DNA from 3 places in the Gelria sp. Kuro-4 genome. Region 3 is predicted to be linked to each of the others. Evidence: riboswitches for the same ligand, from Rfam matches in the RefSeq annotation. Region 3 holds a riboswitch; each other region holds the start of a gene.

Region 1 (4,928 bases), 590 kb from region 3:
CTGGCAACGCTCAACCCGGCCGAGTGTTTCGGCCTGAGCCGGGACCTGGGAAGCATCGCGCCGGGGCGCTGCGCCGACATTCTCTTCGTCCCCGACCTGGCGGACTTTCGGCCGGCAAAGGTCATGGTGGACGGTGAGGTCGTGGCCGCAGAGGGGCGGCTTTTGGTCGAGCTTCCCCCGTACCTGTATCCCGAGTGGGCCACCCGGTCCGTGCGGCTCAAGCACTCCCTGACGCCGGCGGACTTTACAATCCCCGCACCGGTGACCGAGGGGCGGGTGCGCGTGCGGGCCATGCAGGTGATCGAGGCCAAGGTGGGGACCCTAAGCGTCGAGGCGCATGTGCCGGCGCGGGACGGCGCGCTGGCCGCCGTGCCCGCGGCGGACGTGGCTAAGGTGGCCTGCATCGAGCGCCACGGCGGTCCGGGGAATATCGGCCTCGGTTTTGTGAAGGGGTTTGGCTTCACGGGAGGTGCGGTGGCCTCCACCGTGGCCCACGACAGTCACAACCTTCTCATCATCGGCATGAACGATGCCGACATGGCGCTGGCCGGCAACACCCTGGCGGAATGCGGCGGCGGTATGGCGGCCGTGCGGGACGGGAAGGTCCTGGCGCTGCTGAAACTCCCCATCGCCGGGCTCATGTCGCCTGAGCCGGTGGAAGAAGTGGACGCCGCGGTGCGCGCCCTGGAGGCGGCCTGGCGGGCGCTGGGCTGCCGGCTGGTGTCGCCCTTTATGACCATGGCCCTTCTTTCGCTGGCGGTGTTGCCGGAGCTGCGCATCACCAACCGGGGTTTGGTGGACACGCTGAGGTTCCGGTTTGTCGATCCGGTGCTCGATGTCTAAAGCCGAGTAGCACACATCCCCCGCCGGGCATATAGTGGGTTAGGCGGCGGGGCTTCCGCGCCCAAGCAAGAACAAAGGAGGGTGTACTATGGCTGACGCACCGGCTTTCATCGGCGGCTTTTGGTGGTGGTGGATCCTCATCCTCATCATCATCATCCTGTTCTTCTTCTTCCTCCTCTTCTTCTTCCCTGGTTGCAAAGTCTAAGGCCGGATGAAAGCAAGGATCAGCCCTGGCGCGTGCCAGGGCCGATCTTTAGGCGGGGCCGTGCATTGCCCGGCGCCTGCCCACTCCCCGCCCTCCGTTGTCACCCGCGGGCGGATGATAAAGTGGCATCCAGCGAGTACTCGGGGTAGGCGGCGGGCGGGGGCGACACCGCGCGGCAGGAACAGCGTCAAGATGGCCGCGGTAAAGAACAGAGCCGACCCGATGGCGCTGATGATGGCGCCGTAGCGCCTGCGCGTGCCGCCTCGGCAAGCGAACGGGCTGACTGAAAGGGCGGGCTTGAGGTTGAGGCCGTCCACCTTACCTCTCTTGTGGGTGTTCCTCCTCGCTCCCTAGAAGGCTGCGCAGGAAGTCCTGGACCTCAGGCGGTGGTGTGCCGGCCCCGGCCTGCTCGGCCACCCTGCTGATGAGGGTTCCGAGCGTTTTTTTGGTGGCCGGATCCAGGGCGGCCGTCAGGCTCTGGGCCATGTGCATAAGCTGCTGCGGGTCTGTGGGTTCGTCCTTGAGCAGGCCGCTGTCGAGGGCCAGATCATAGAGCTTGGCCTTGTCCGTTAGGCTGATTCCGGCCTGCAGCAGGGCCTCTTCCGGCGACAGTCCTCCTTGCGTCATCAGCTTTTGGACTTCTTGCGAGAGCTCCTGCATCTTCTCACCCAAGTTTCTTACCTCCTTGGCATTTTCTAGTCTAGAGTATTCGCCTGGCGCCGACAAAGTGCCGGGTTTCACCACCTGGAGGCCGGGCGAATACAATGGAGAGAACAGGGCGGTAAACTGCCAGGGAGGTATGAAGCATGCCGCACGAGCGTGAGCGTGATATCCAGAATACACTGGCCCCGGGCCTGATGCGCGGTGCGCCTTTGCTGCCGGCCGAGCCGGGCGACGAGGGGCCGAAAAACGCCGACACCACCGGCGGGGGTTACGAAGCACCTCCTTCCGGGGAGGCACCTGTTCCACCGGCGGAGTCCGGCGCCGGCGGTGCCAACCTAGCTGCCCAAGGTAAGGCCGCAGTGCGCGAGGTAATCGTAAGCGGCAAGGCGGAAGCGGCGCTCAGCACCGTGGCCAACGCAGCGGAAAAAACGAAAGAAGGAGTAGAGGTTTTGCTCCAGATCCTCGGTCTGGCCAAGACCAAGCTCGAGGGCGGCGGGCCGGGCACTGAAGGCCTGCCGAACCCGCTCTCAGCATCCCAGGTGGAAATGCTGTGGAACCTGATCAAGGTACCGGAGTTCCAGTATCTTGCAGCCAGCATGCTGGCACGGATGCTGGCTGACTAAGGGGTCAGGTATCAACTTTCCACGGTTTTTCGCAAGCCTGCGAAAGCGGCGGCTCCCGGCCGAACGCTGGCACCGCGTGCATGATCCTGAGGGAGAACGAAGAACGCCTGAGGAACAGAAGAGAGAAGTCTGGTACAGTAAACTCGTGTAATCGTGCTTACTAAGTCTTGACACTAACTCATCTTAAAAGTATTGACTGTTGAAGTTTACAGCTGTAAAATGATCTCGGATCAATTAAATAATACTCGGATCGCGCCGTGGGGGAGCTATAAAGCTGAGACGGAGGGCAAAGCTCCGAACCCCTAGAACCTGATGTGGGTAATTCCACCGTAGGGAACGGTTGTCACAATAGAAGCGTCAGCCGGCCTACGCCGGCGTTTTTATTTAGGGCGCTTTGAGGCTGCCAGGCCAAGGTAGAGCTATATAAAACTTTAAGGAGGAGGAGTCTCAGATGAACGTCTTTTCCCAACCCGTTCACGATGTGAAGGTGAGCCGCTTAATTCTCAGGCATTATTTGCAAGAACTAGAAGAGGCGGTGGAATCGGACATCATAGTCACCGGTGCAGGGCCTTCCGGGCTGGTCTGCGCTTATACCCTGGCAGAAAAAGGATATAAAGTCACAGTGCTCGACAGACGCATTGCTCCCGGAGGAGGCATATGGGGCGGCTCGATGAGCTTCAACAAGGTCATACTGCAAAAAGATGTAGCGGACATCCTCAACCAGTTCGGCATCCCGTACACAGAAGATGAACAGGCCCTGGTTGTCTCATCTGTGGCCTTCGCCAGCAAGCTCATCTTCGCTGCCGCTTCCCACCCCAATATCAAGTTGTTCAATCTCATTACTGTAGTGGATCTTCATTCCACAGAGAATAAAATCACCGGCGTGGTCATCAATAACAGTGCCATCGAGATGGGAGGATTGCATGTAGATCCGATGGTGCTCACAGCCAAAGCTGTACTTGATTCTACCGGGCATGACGCTGTCCTTGTAAATCTCTACAGCAAGAGAGCCAAGCTAGAGATGACAAAAGAATCCTTTATGAATGCCACAAAGGGCGAAGAAGAGGTGGTAAGGAATACCCGTATGGTAGCCCCGGGATTGTTTGTGGCAGGTATGGCGGCAAACAACGTCGACGGTGGGTGCAGGATGGGTCCTATCTTTGGAGGTATGTTACTCTCGGGTAAGAAAGCGGCCGGGTTAATCGCAGAATACATTCAGAAATAATGCCCGTTGGGAAGTGTAATTTTCTGCCACTGAGGAGGTGGCTGACCTGCCATCCGATTGTATTTTTTGCGGAATAATTGAAGGCAAAATATCGGCAAAAGTGGTATATCAAGACGAAAAGGTCATGGCGTTTGAGGACATCAAGCCGATAGCGCCGGTACACATCCTCATCGTACCTCGCAAACATATACCAGATCTCACCAAGACGACGGCTGAGGATGTAGACGTACTAGGGCATATCCAGTGGGTAGCAGCGGAAATCGCCCGGCAACAGGGGATAGCCGAACGCGGTTTTAAGCTCGTGAACAACTGCCGCGCTGACGGTGGTCAGGTCATCTACCACCTCCACTATCATCTGATAGGTGGAAAACTGCTGAAATACATCGTTTAAAAAACAGACGGTGAAAAAGCCTCCTGTCCTTCGCAGGAAAGGGGGCTTTTCACTCTCACATAGATGGCCTGTGAGCGTCTGCTATTTTCTTCGCCCAAAAGGATGGCAACATCGGATGGCGAATTACCTTCGACAACGAGGAAACCAGGGCCGCCGTTCGTAAGTACCAGCATAGGCTTGTCGGTATTGCGTGGGTTACCCCCTGGGAGGGAGCAAAAGCCGTAGACGAGGCCAAGCGCTACATTGAGAGTGCTGGCTTCAAAGGCATCAAATTACATCCCCTCCTGCATGCCTTTGTGGCCAACGAAGAAGTGGTGCACCCCATCGCCGAAGCGGCCAAAGACCTGGATGTCCCTCTTTTCATCTACTCCGGGCGCCCTCCCTTTCCCCTTCCTTGGAGCATCGCTCAGCTGGCCGAGGTTTTCCCCGAGGTCAAAATTGTGATGATCCACATGGGGCCATGGCCACGGGGTGTACATCCAGGCGGGCTATCGCTGTTTCTCCTTCCCTGGAAACAGCTCCCACGGCAGGAACTGAGCGGAAAGACGAAGAAAGAGACCCCACCGTCCTTAGGCAGGACGAGTATCGGAGATACTCAGGAGGGTGAGGTCTCATGGAATTAATTCAACAACTAGCCGCGGCTTTCCTGCAGGTGTTTGATAGAATTTGTGACTTAGGAGGGCAGATTGGCGTTCGGGATTTGAGGAACGCCTTTGGGACATCATCATGGGGCTGGGACAGGACGTTGAGCAAATCGCCCTGGAAAAACAGGACAAGTATCTCTTAGAGGGTAGAGTAAACTTGTAGTAGTCATCCATGCCGCTAAATAGTGGCACCACGAAGGATGAAAATAGAGAGAAGGCGAACTTGTATCGCACTACCCGGATGAAGAAGGTCGTTTTCCCTTGGTGCCGATAAGACTGATTAGTAGTCTGACCTCGGCGATCGCGAGATTCACGGTTTGGGTCGGCGCAACGC
Region 2 (4,928 bases), 1.1 Mb from region 3:
CGAGTTTAGCGGCGGTGGCTTTGCGGATGACGGCGGGGCGAAGCTCCGGCACGGCGAGCGTCATCTGCTTCAGCAAGGCAACGTGCCAGGCTGGGCCGGAAGGCAGAGACTCATCGATTTCGCGCGCAATCACCTCGAAGATGTTCTCCACGGCTACGTAAAAGTCGTGGAGAACAGAACCGAGGGCGCGCAACTGAAAACTATCGCCGGAAGCGCCGGAAGGAAAAGCCGGGAGCTTTCCTGACGGTGTTGCAGCGAGAAACCCGTGGGCCGCCAGTTCCTCTTCCAAGGCGGCGATGTTGTTCAGCTCGGCGGTGATCTTGGCTTGAACGAGCAGGAACTCTTTTTTAGTCATAACGGTACCCCCTCCCTCTCGACGCGCTGGCGCAGGCTGGGATGGGCGGTCTCGGCGAGGATGATCTGCAGGGGAAAGGGCACGGCGAGGTGCTCCATGGCGGCCAAGGCGGCCCAGTAGTTGGCCGACCGCGGGAAGCCGACGGCGAAAAGGTCGATGTCGGAATGCTCGTCGAAGCGACCCCAGGCCAGGGAACCGTACAGATAAACGCGCTTTACGCCATAGTCTTTTTTCAGCCGGGCTGCGATGATGCGCGCCCGCGCCAGGGCCGCTTCGCGCAGTCCCTGCTCTTCTTCCGCTTTCCGAGCGGCGCGCCGGCGCCAGGTTTCCCGAGCGCGTACCGGATCAAACTGTACCTCCATGCCCACCACCCTCTCCTCGGCTCCATCTTGGCACCATTCTAACACAGCTTGGCGGCCATTACCAGTACCTGCCATTAACTGGGGGCGTAGCGGAAGAGTGACCACAGGTGCTTTCAAAGCTCCCCGGCCAGGAGCTTGCTTATGAGCTGGGCGACGCCGTTTTCGTTGTTGCCGGCGGTGACGTACTGCGCCTGGGAGCGGACGGCGGCGGGCGCGTTGGCCATGGCCACGCCCAGGCCGGCGCCCCGAAGCATCTCGAGGTCGTTCAGGCCGTCGCCTACGGCCACGGTGGCGGCGAGAGGGATGCCCAGGAGCTCCGCCAGGCGTTCCAGCGCGCGGCCCTTGGAGACTCCGGGGGCCAGCACCTCGAGGAGGTTCGGGTGCGAGGAGGTGGTGCGCACGGCCGCCGCCAGGCGCTCATGTACCCGCTCCGCCGCCGGCGCGAGCTCTTCCGGCTCGCCCAGGAAGTCGAACTGGCTTATGCCGCCGGCCACGTAGGCGGCCAGGTCAGGCACCACCACGGGCTCAACCGCTGAGTAGCCCAGGTAGATGCGCGTCCAGGTGGTGATCCTTTCCACCACCAGTTCACCGGCGGCATAGGCCTGACAGGAGAGCTCAAGCTCCCGGGCGGTCTGCACCAGTTTTTGCGCTGCCCCGCCGGCGATCATCTGGTGAGCGAGAACAACCCCAGCGGGGGTCATAAGGAGCGCGCCGTGGTGAAGGATGAGGGGCGCCGTAAGGCCCAGGCGGCGGGCGTAGGGGAGGGCATCGGCCAGGAGGCGCCCCGTGGCCAGGGTGACGGTGAGCCCGGCCGCCTGGGCCGCCTTTACGGCCGCCTCGGTTTCCAGGGTCAGCCGGCTGTCGTCGGTGAGCAGGGTTCCATCCAGGTCCAGGGCGAGCAGACGGTAGCGCAGGGGGCTCATCGGTTATTCTCCCCGGGAGCGAAAAAGACTCCCCACAACCTGTCCTCCGGCGGTATCGAGAAGGGTTTTTCACCGCCCGGTGTGCTCAGGAGACAGCCTTCTTCACCCGGCGCCGCCCGGCCAATGGCAGCCGCCGGGATGCGTGCCCCCACTGCCACCCGGCGGCCGGGAGCGCCTGCCGCCGGGAGAACAACCCGCTGGAAGAAAGCGTCGTTTACCCTGCCGATCATTCTGTGCACCTCCGCTCTTTCAGCACTTCCCCGGCCGGGCTCGGAAAGCGGCGACGAGCCTGCGGGCTGCGTCCTGCGGGTCCGGCGCGGCGACGACGGCGGAAACCACCGCCAGGCCGTCAACGCCGGTGGCGGCCACCGCCGCGGCATTGGCCGCGTTGATCCCGCCGATGGCCACCACAGGGATCTTCACCGCCGCCTTGATGGCCTTGAGCGGCTCGAGCCCGATGGCTTCCCCGGCATCGGCCTTGGTCCCGGTGGGAAACACAGCGCCCACGCCCAGGTAATCGGCCCCGTCCGCTTCGGCCTGCAGCGCTTCCTCCACGCTGGAGGCGGAGACGCCGATGATCTTTTCCGGCCCCAGTATCTGCCGCGCCAGGCGGCAGGGAATGTCCTCCTGGCCCAGGTGTACGCCCTCGGCGTCCACGGCCAGCGCCACATCCAGCCGGTCGTTGACGATGAGCGGGACGCCGTAGCGGCGCGTCACGGCAAGGAGCGTCTGTGCCTCCGCCACCATCTCCCGCCCGCCGGCCTCTTTTTCCCGGAGCTGTACCAGAGTGACGCCGCCGCGGATGGCTTTTTCCATCACCTCCGCCGAGCTGCGCCCGCCCGCCAGGCGCCGGTCGGTAATGGCATAGAGTTCATAGTTAACCTGCATACCTTCCCCTCCCTTGAGTGTCCGCCGGGACGGCTTCTGCCGGCCGGGTGGCCGCACGCGACAAAGGCCGCAGGGGAATGCCTGCGGCCCAACTTTCCCCGCCTTCCCTACGCTGGCATTACCCAGATCAGGTGTAAGGGTTGGCCTTCCGGCCTCTCAGCTCTTGGAGCTCCCCCAGCGGAACAACACGGTATTCGGTTGGCTCACCTAAGTGTTCGTCACGCGCAGCCGGATTCCTGCCCGCTGTACCCGAAGAGAGGCTCTTCGAAGCTGGGCACAGACAATCTGAGTACTTGCATTCTAAACCCTGCCGTTAGCCGACGGCACAGTTTCCGGAGCTCGCATGTAGGAGGGTACTTCCTTACTCCAACGGTGGTTCGCCGGTCCTAAGACCGTGCCGACGGACGGCTACTTCAACGGAGCACACTGCCAGTACTGGCCGTTGCAGTAGGCCAGCGGCCGCGCCTTGGCCGGGTCGATGCGGCCGCGGGCGTCGAGGACGGTCTCATCGGCGTGCACGGCCACAATTTCCGCGAGAAAGAGGTCGTGGCTTGGGAGTTTCACCACCTGCTGCACGCGGCACTCCAGATTCACCGGGCACTCGGCGATAAGCGGCGCCTTGACCTTTTGCGCCGGCACGGCGGTGAGACCGGTGGCGGCGAACTTGTCGCTGGTGCGCCCTGAGGTGCTCCCGCACACCTCCACCGCCTTCAGCTGGTCGGCCCGAGGAATGTTGACAACAAACTCACCGGTTTGGCTGATGAGCTCGTGCGAGTAGCGCGACGGCCTTACGCCGATTCCCACCATGGGCGGCGTTGAGTTTACCACCCCGGCCCAGGCCAGGGTGACGATGTTTTTGGGACCCGCGAGCCCGCCGCACGAGACCAAGACCACGGGTACGGGATAGAGCAGAGTCTGAGGAGTGAGCTGCTTCTTCATTGCAATCTCCTTCCAGTTTGATGCTTTAAATCATGCCCATACAGTCAGTCGGCTCTCGCTTCCTCTTCTGAGGATTTGCCGACGTAATCGATAGTTTGCTCACGCGTGAGCACATGGCGCACAAAATTTCCTTCGCGCTCGAGGCAGAGATCGAGTTCCTCCGGTGAGTAAGCCAAGGCTTCCACCGGTTCCATCACCTGGGCTGCTGCCTTTCCTAGTACTTCCCAGCGACGCCAAGCAGGCATGCCGGAAAAATCCGGGGAAACCACCAACAGGTCGATATCGCTCCCTTCTTTGGCTTCACCGCGGGCCCAGGAACCGAAAAGCATAGCCCGCTCCACTTGGATGCCTTGCGCAGCCAGCGCGGACAAGAAGGCTTGTACTATCGGAGTGACGATGTTTGGTCCTTGAGGCATTGTATCACTTCCCTTGCCTTGACTAGGTAATCCCGAGCCAACTCTTTAGGGTAGCGTTTAATTGCTTCGTCAAGAAGATCAGGGTAGCGGGTACCAACTCCGGCCATGTTTAGGACGGCAAGGAACTCCACATGTTCCGGGGTTAGCGCTGGCTGCGCGAGTTTAGCCAGCGCAAGAAGGTTATGCGTTTTCGGTGGCGTGTCACCTGTACGTTCTACGACAAGAGCCTTAAGCGCCTTTTCCACGAGATCCCTGAAAAACCCGGTACTCCTTGACACTTCTCAAGCCTGAGGTTTGCCACATAATGGTAGTTGGCGTGTATCTAGGTGCTTAAGTCACTCCCGATTTCCCTTGATATTCCTGGCTTTGAATGTTTTGTCACTACATTCAGGCCGTAGCCAGCTGAGCCGCGATTCTTTGCGCCATCTTTTTGACGTTCAGGCAGATAAAAGTCAGAAAGACCTGGATAGCTACGCGGAAACGACCCCGATAGCGGGCTCGTGCCATGCCGTGCCAGGTTTTGGCCTCGCCGAATATTCTCTCGATTGTTCTTCTGATGCGCATTGCAATTTTGATGCCTCGCGGTCGGTTAGCGAGGACTTCCGGTTTTACGTAGGCTCTTTTCCGGGTTTCGGTTTTACTCAGGCAGGAGTTACGATACGGACAGGCGGCACAGTCCTTTTCCGAGAAGTAATAGGTCAGCCCACCGTTCTTGTGAGGGGTACTGCCAATGGCCTTCTTGCCCGCTTTGCAACGGAGAACCTTTGATTTTGGGTTGTACTTAAAGCCTTGTTCCTCAAGCCTGTCTTTCTTTGTGCGATTAGGAATGTAGGGTTTGATATTGCTTTCAACCAACTCCGTTCGAAAAGTGGAATCATCGTAACCCTTGTCAGCAGCCAGTCGGGATGCCTTCAACTCCCTTTCTTCCAAGGCCGCTATCATTTCCTTGGCGGGTTCAAGTTCCGCTTCGTTGCCTGGAGTAACCTCCACAGCGGTGACAATGCCCGTCTCATCGCAAGCCGCATGAACTTTGTATCCCAAGAAC
Region 3 (4,928 bases):
CGGCCTGAAGCACCGCCTTGCGGCTGCGGTCGATGTCGGCGGCGCAGCCGGTGGAAAGGTCCATCACGGCGTCCGCCCCGGCCGCCACAGCGAGCTTGAGCTTGGCGATTTCCTTGCCGGTTTCCGGAAAATCCGCGGAGGTGCCGATGTTGGCGTTCACCTTGGTCCGCAGACCTTTGCCCACGGCCAAGGGATCCAGGCTGGTATGGGCCGGGTTGGCCGGCAGGCAGATGGTGCCGCTCGCCAGCCCGGCCCGCAGGGCCTCCGGGGTGACCCCCTCCCGGGCTGCCGCCCGCTCCATCTCCGGGGTGATCCGGCCCGCGAGGGCCGCTTCGCGCTGCGTCATGATCTTACTCCTTTCGTGTTCGCGAAGTAGTTTACTGTTCCTGGGAGGCGGCGTGCGGCTGAACCGCGCTGTGCCGGCGCAGGGAGGCCGGCAGGGCGGAAACGATGGCAAAACCGACGATGGCGCCGACACCGCTTGAGAGCGCAAAGGGGAAGACGAACATGAAGGCGGCGCCGGAGGCCCCCAAGAGGTACTTGGCCACCGGGTAGGCCAGGAGCGCGCCGAGCAGCCCGGTACCGACGAGCTCACCCACGGGCGCAGCCCAGGTGCGCCCGGTGAGGCGGTAGAGCGTGCCGGCCAGCAGCGCCCCCACCATGCCGCCCGGGAAGGCCAGGAGCGACCCCACGCCTAAGAGGTTGCGCAGCAGCCCGATGAGAAACGCCACCACCACGGCCCGTTCCGGGCCGAGGAGCACCGCCGCCATCACGTTGATGGCGTGCTGCACCGGCGTGGCCTTGGCCACGCCCACGGAAAACCAGGCGACGCGCGCCGTGGCCGTCCCCAGCGCCACCAGGAGGGCCATTAAGGTAAGCTCACGGGTTTTCACGGAAGCACACCGTCCTTTCGCAAATTGTCCATTGTCCTCCACCGTCCCGCGCGCGGGCGAACCGCCCTCACACCAGGGTAAGGCGCGCCTGCTGCACCAGCTGCGCCGGCGTGAGGCGGTAGGCGGCATCAAAAAGGTGCGCCTGGAAGGTGCCGGGGCCGCTCGCCCGCTCTGCGGCCAGCTCGGCCGCCACGCCGTAGGCCATGAGCGCGCCGGCAGCAGCGACGAAGGCGTCCTCGGCGGCGGCAACCCACGCTCCGATCACCGCCGTGGCCATGCAGCCGCTACCGGTGATGGCCGTAAGCAGCGGGTGGCCGTTCTCCACCCGGGCCAGGCGGCGGCCGGAGGCAATGAAGTCCCACCTTCCCGTCACGGCGGCTACGGTCTGAAAGCGGTCCGCCACCGTCCTGGCGATTTCTGCCCGCCAAGCCGCATCCTCCGCCCGCGCCCCTTCCTCCAGCCGGCTGTCCACGCCGCGCGGCCGCACCGCCTCCCCGGCCAGGGCCCCCATTTCCGCTGCGTTGCCGCGAATGACGGCAAGCTTGAGCTCGGTGACGAGCTCGTGAGCGAGCTCCTGGCGAAACCGGGTGGCGCCCACACCCACCGGGTCCAGCACCACCGGGATACCCCTGCGGTTCGCCGCCCGCCCGGCGCGCAGCATGGCTTCCCAGCCGGCGCGCGACGGCGTTCCGGTGTTAAGAACCAGCGCCTGGGCCTGGGCCACCATCTCCTCTACCTCTTCTGGTGCATCCGCCATAACCGGGGCAGCGCCGAAGGCCAGGGTGATGTTCGCCGTGATGTTGGCCACCACGGTGTTGGTGATGTGGTGTACCAGCGGACGCTCCTGCCGGATCCTTTCCAGGATGGCTCCTACGTTTTCCTCAAGGGTCATAAGCATCCCCCTCTTCCCCGTTTCTTCTTCGTTCTCAATGTGCCTCGAGCCAGGCCAGGTGGTTGGTGGGGCCGTGGCCGTGCCCCAGGGGAACGGCGGCACGGATGGCGCAGGCGGTGAAGTCCTTGGCCCGGCGCACAGCGGCCGGAAGTTCCAGTCCCTGCGCCAACCCCACTGCCAAAGCGGCGGAGAAGGTGCAGCCGGTGCCGTGGGTGTTCTTGGTCGCGCAGCGTTCGCCCTGGAACTCGTGGAAAGCAGCGCCGTCATACAGGAGGTCGAGCGGCGGGCCTGCCAGGTGGCCGCCCTTGATCACCACAGCGCGTGCCCCCAGGGCTACAATGCGCCGGGCCGCTTCTTTCATCTCTGCCGCTTTCCGGATGCTCATCCCGGCCAGGACCTCGGCCTCGGGCAGATTGGGCGTCACCACCGCCGCCAGGGGCAAAAGTTCCGCCTTCAGCGCGGCCTCGGCCGTGCTTTCCAGGAGGCGCGCACCGCCCTTCGCGACCATCACCGGGTCCACCACCAACCGGCTGAGGCGGAAGGGCCGGATCCTCTCGGCCACCGCCCGAATGATCTCCGCCGAAAAGAGCATGCCGGTCTTGGCGGCATCGGCCCCGATGTCCGTGAGCACCGAGGTGATCTGGGCCGCCACCGCCGCCGGGCTCAAGGGGTAGATCCCCTGCACGCCCAGGGTGTTCTGCGCCGTCACCGCGGTGAGGGCGCTCATGCCGTAGGCGCCGAGCACGGTGAAGGTCTTGAGGTCCGCCTGGATGCCGGCCCCGCCGCCCGAGTCGGAGCCGGCGATGGTGAGTACACGGGGTAAAGTCATGCTGGTCCTCCTTACGTCAGGGCAAGGGCCGGGGGAAAATGGAAACCGCCTTCCCGTAAGGAAAGGCGGTAACTTTGCTGCTGCACCGCTTCCCTACGCTGGTATTACCCAGATCAGGTCACAGGGTCAAGGGACGGCTCCCTTATCTCAGCCCGTGCGGGCTCCCCTAGCAGTTGCCCTATGCTGTTGTCAGCCCCATTATAGTCCTTGCTGGTAGAAAAGTAAATGAGTTTTTACACCGTACAGGCTGACAGAAAGGAATTCCGTAGAACTGCAAGGCCGGCCAAGACGTCTTGAACCCTGCCCCGCCAAAGTCTGCCCCCGTCCCGAGCTCCGGCCCTCCCTCTCCACCGTCCGGGAAAATGGCAAGGTGATCGAGACAACCATGACGTTGGGATTTCCGGCCCGCGACGTGGAAATCAGCGAGCACAAACTGTAACCGGCGCGGCCTCCCCCCGACCTACCGCCGGATCGTGACTTTTTTTCGCAGGAGACATGAGAAAAACCCCTTGCCAAAGACAAACCCATGCTGCTAAACTTATGGTAAAGATAGTTACATGGCTGACAATCCTGACCCGGGTACGGTGCAGCCGCCCCGAGAAGGGAAGCCACCCATCCCGTTCCTGCGACCAGGGGTTGCACCCTGCCGCCAAGGGAAGGAGGAAAAAAGCATGGGACTCAGGAAGGCCCCTCTGGTTGCCGTGCCGGCGTCGCCGGCGGCCGGAGTGCGGCCTTTTTGGCGTTTAGGCCGGAGAATGCTGCTCCCGGCGGCGCTGGTGGCCGGCTGGTGGGCCGCCGCCCGCTTCGGCCCCTTCACCCCCTACCTCCTGCCTGCACCGCCCGCCGTAGCGCGGGCGCTGGGCGAGCTGATCGAGAGCGGTGAGCTCTGGGTGCACCTTACGGCCAGCCTGGGGCGGGTGCTGGCCGGGTTTGGCCTGGCGGTGGTCCTGGCCCTCCCGCTGGGGCTTGTGGTGGGGCTCTCACGCCGCGCGCGGGAGCTCCTCGCCCCTACCCTGGGCTTTTTGCAGCATGTGCCGCCCATAGCCTGGATACCGCTCTTCATCCTCTGGCTGGGGATCGGGGAAGCCTCGAAGAACGCGGTGATCGCCTACGCCGCCTTCTTTCCTCTTTTTCTCAACACCCTGCACGGCATTGCCGCGGCCGACCCGCGCCTCATTGAAGTGGGGCTCTTGTACCGCCTGCCGCCGCTCGCGCTCATCCGCGAGGTGTACCTGCCGGCCGCGGCCCCGGCCATCTTCACCGGCCTTAGGCTCGGCCTGGGCTACAGCTGGCGGGCGCTGGTGGCGGCGGAACTCATCGCTGCCCCGAGCGGTCTTGGGTACCTCATTGTAGAGGCCCGCGAGCTCTCGCAACCGGCGGTCATCCTGGGCGGCGTGGCCGTGATCGGGCTGGTGGGCCTCTCCCTGGAAGCGTTCCTTGACTGCGCCGAGCGCCGCCTGCGGCGCCGGCCGGCGCTCCCGGCCGGCCGCGGGGAACCCGCCCGGGCGCAGGCGGCGGCAAAAGGAGGGGCGCCATGCCGTACCTGGAGGTAAAGGGGATCGAAAAGGCCTTTTGCCTGGATGGGAAGGCGCTCACCGCCCTGGCGGGCGTTTCTCTGTCCGTGGAAGCAGGTGCAGCGGCGGCGGTAGTAGGCCCGAGCGGCTGCGGCAAAACCACCCTGCTGCGCCTCATCGCCGGGCTGGACGTCCCGAGCGCCGGCAGCGTGTTCCTCAAGGGGCAGCCGGTGGCGGGCCCCAGCCGGGCCTGCGGGCTGGTCTTTCAGGAGCCGCGCCTTTTCCCTTGGCTTACGGTGGCGGAGAATGCGGCCTTTGGCCTGCGCGGCGTGCCGGGGCGCGTGCGCACCGAGCGCGCTGCGGCGGCGCTGGACCTGGTGGGCCTTACCGCCTTCGCCGCCGCCTACCCGGACCAGCTCTCAGGCGGCATGGCGCAGCGGGCGGCGCTGGCCCGCGCCCTGGCCCCGGCGCCCGAGCTGCTGCTCCTGGATGAACCGTTTGCCGCCCTGGACGCCATCACCCGCAGCCGCCTGCAGGGCGAGCTGGTCCGGCTCTGGCAGACCACCGGCGCCACCCTCCTTCTCGTCACCCACGACATCGAAGAGGCGGTGTTCCTGGCAGGCCAGGTAGTGGTTCTAACCGCCCGCCCGGGGCGCGTGAAGGAGGTGGTGGCTATCGACCTGCCTTACCCGCGGGACCGCACCGCACCGGCCTTCGCCGCACTGCGGCGCCGGATTTTGGCTCTTTTGGAGGTATAATAGATGGCAAGAAAAATCATCGCCGGCCTGCTCTTCGTTCTC

The links. A riboswitch is a leader RNA that binds a small molecule or an ion and turns the genes downstream of it on or off. The one in region 3 is predicted to bind thiamine pyrophosphate.
Region 1: another riboswitch for thiamine pyrophosphate. It lies ahead of K5554_RS02000 (sulfide-dependent adenosine diphosphate thiazole synthase); the one in region 3 lies ahead of thiD (bifunctional hydroxymethylpyrimidine kinase/phosphomethylpyrimidine kinase).
Region 2: another riboswitch for thiamine pyrophosphate. It lies ahead of thiE (thiamine phosphate synthase); the one in region 3 lies ahead of thiD (bifunctional hydroxymethylpyrimidine kinase/phosphomethylpyrimidine kinase).

What each region holds. Positions count from the first base shown of each region.
Region 1 is NZ_AP024619.1:372,910-377,837, reverse strand. It holds gene ade (adenine deaminase) at 1-843, shown strand, start outside; gene K5554_RS02010 (hypothetical protein) at 1,367-1,720, opposite strand; gene K5554_RS02005 (hypothetical protein) at 1,855-2,334, shown strand; TPP riboswitch at 2,584-2,687, shown strand; gene K5554_RS02000 (sulfide-dependent adenosine diphosphate thiazole synthase) at 2,786-3,559, shown strand; gene K5554_RS01995 (histidine triad nucleotide-binding protein) at 3,597-3,950, shown strand; gene K5554_RS14645 (amidohydrolase family protein) at 4,034-4,573, shown strand.
Region 2 is NZ_AP024619.1:2,745,586-2,750,513, reverse strand. It holds gene K5554_RS13760 (hypothetical protein) at 1-355, opposite strand, end outside; gene K5554_RS13755 (nucleotidyltransferase family protein) at 352-717, opposite strand; gene K5554_RS13750 (Cof-type HAD-IIB family hydrolase) at 831-1,640, opposite strand; gene K5554_RS13745 (hypothetical protein) at 1,637-1,870, opposite strand; gene thiE (thiamine phosphate synthase) at 1,890-2,528, opposite strand; TPP riboswitch at 2,615-2,714, opposite strand; gene K5554_RS13735 (flavin reductase family protein) at 2,937-3,467, opposite strand; gene K5554_RS13730 (nucleotidyltransferase domain-containing protein) at 3,512-3,883, opposite strand; gene K5554_RS14775 (HEPN domain-containing protein) at 3,850-4,128, opposite strand; gene K5554_RS13720 (IS1182 family transposase) at 4,271-4,928, opposite strand, start outside.
Region 3 is NZ_AP024619.1:964,223-969,150, reverse strand. It holds gene thiC (phosphomethylpyrimidine synthase ThiC) at 1-346, opposite strand, end outside; gene thiW (energy coupling factor transporter S component ThiW) at 378-893, opposite strand; gene thiM (hydroxyethylthiazole kinase) at 961-1,785, opposite strand; gene thiD (bifunctional hydroxymethylpyrimidine kinase/phosphomethylpyrimidine kinase) at 1,820-2,614, opposite strand; TPP riboswitch at 2,688-2,792, opposite strand; gene K5554_RS04870 (ABC transporter permease) at 3,286-4,167, shown strand; gene K5554_RS04865 (ABC transporter ATP-binding protein) at 4,149-4,886, shown strand; gene K5554_RS04860 (NrtA/SsuA/CpmA family ABC transporter substrate-binding protein) at 4,890-4,928, shown strand, end outside.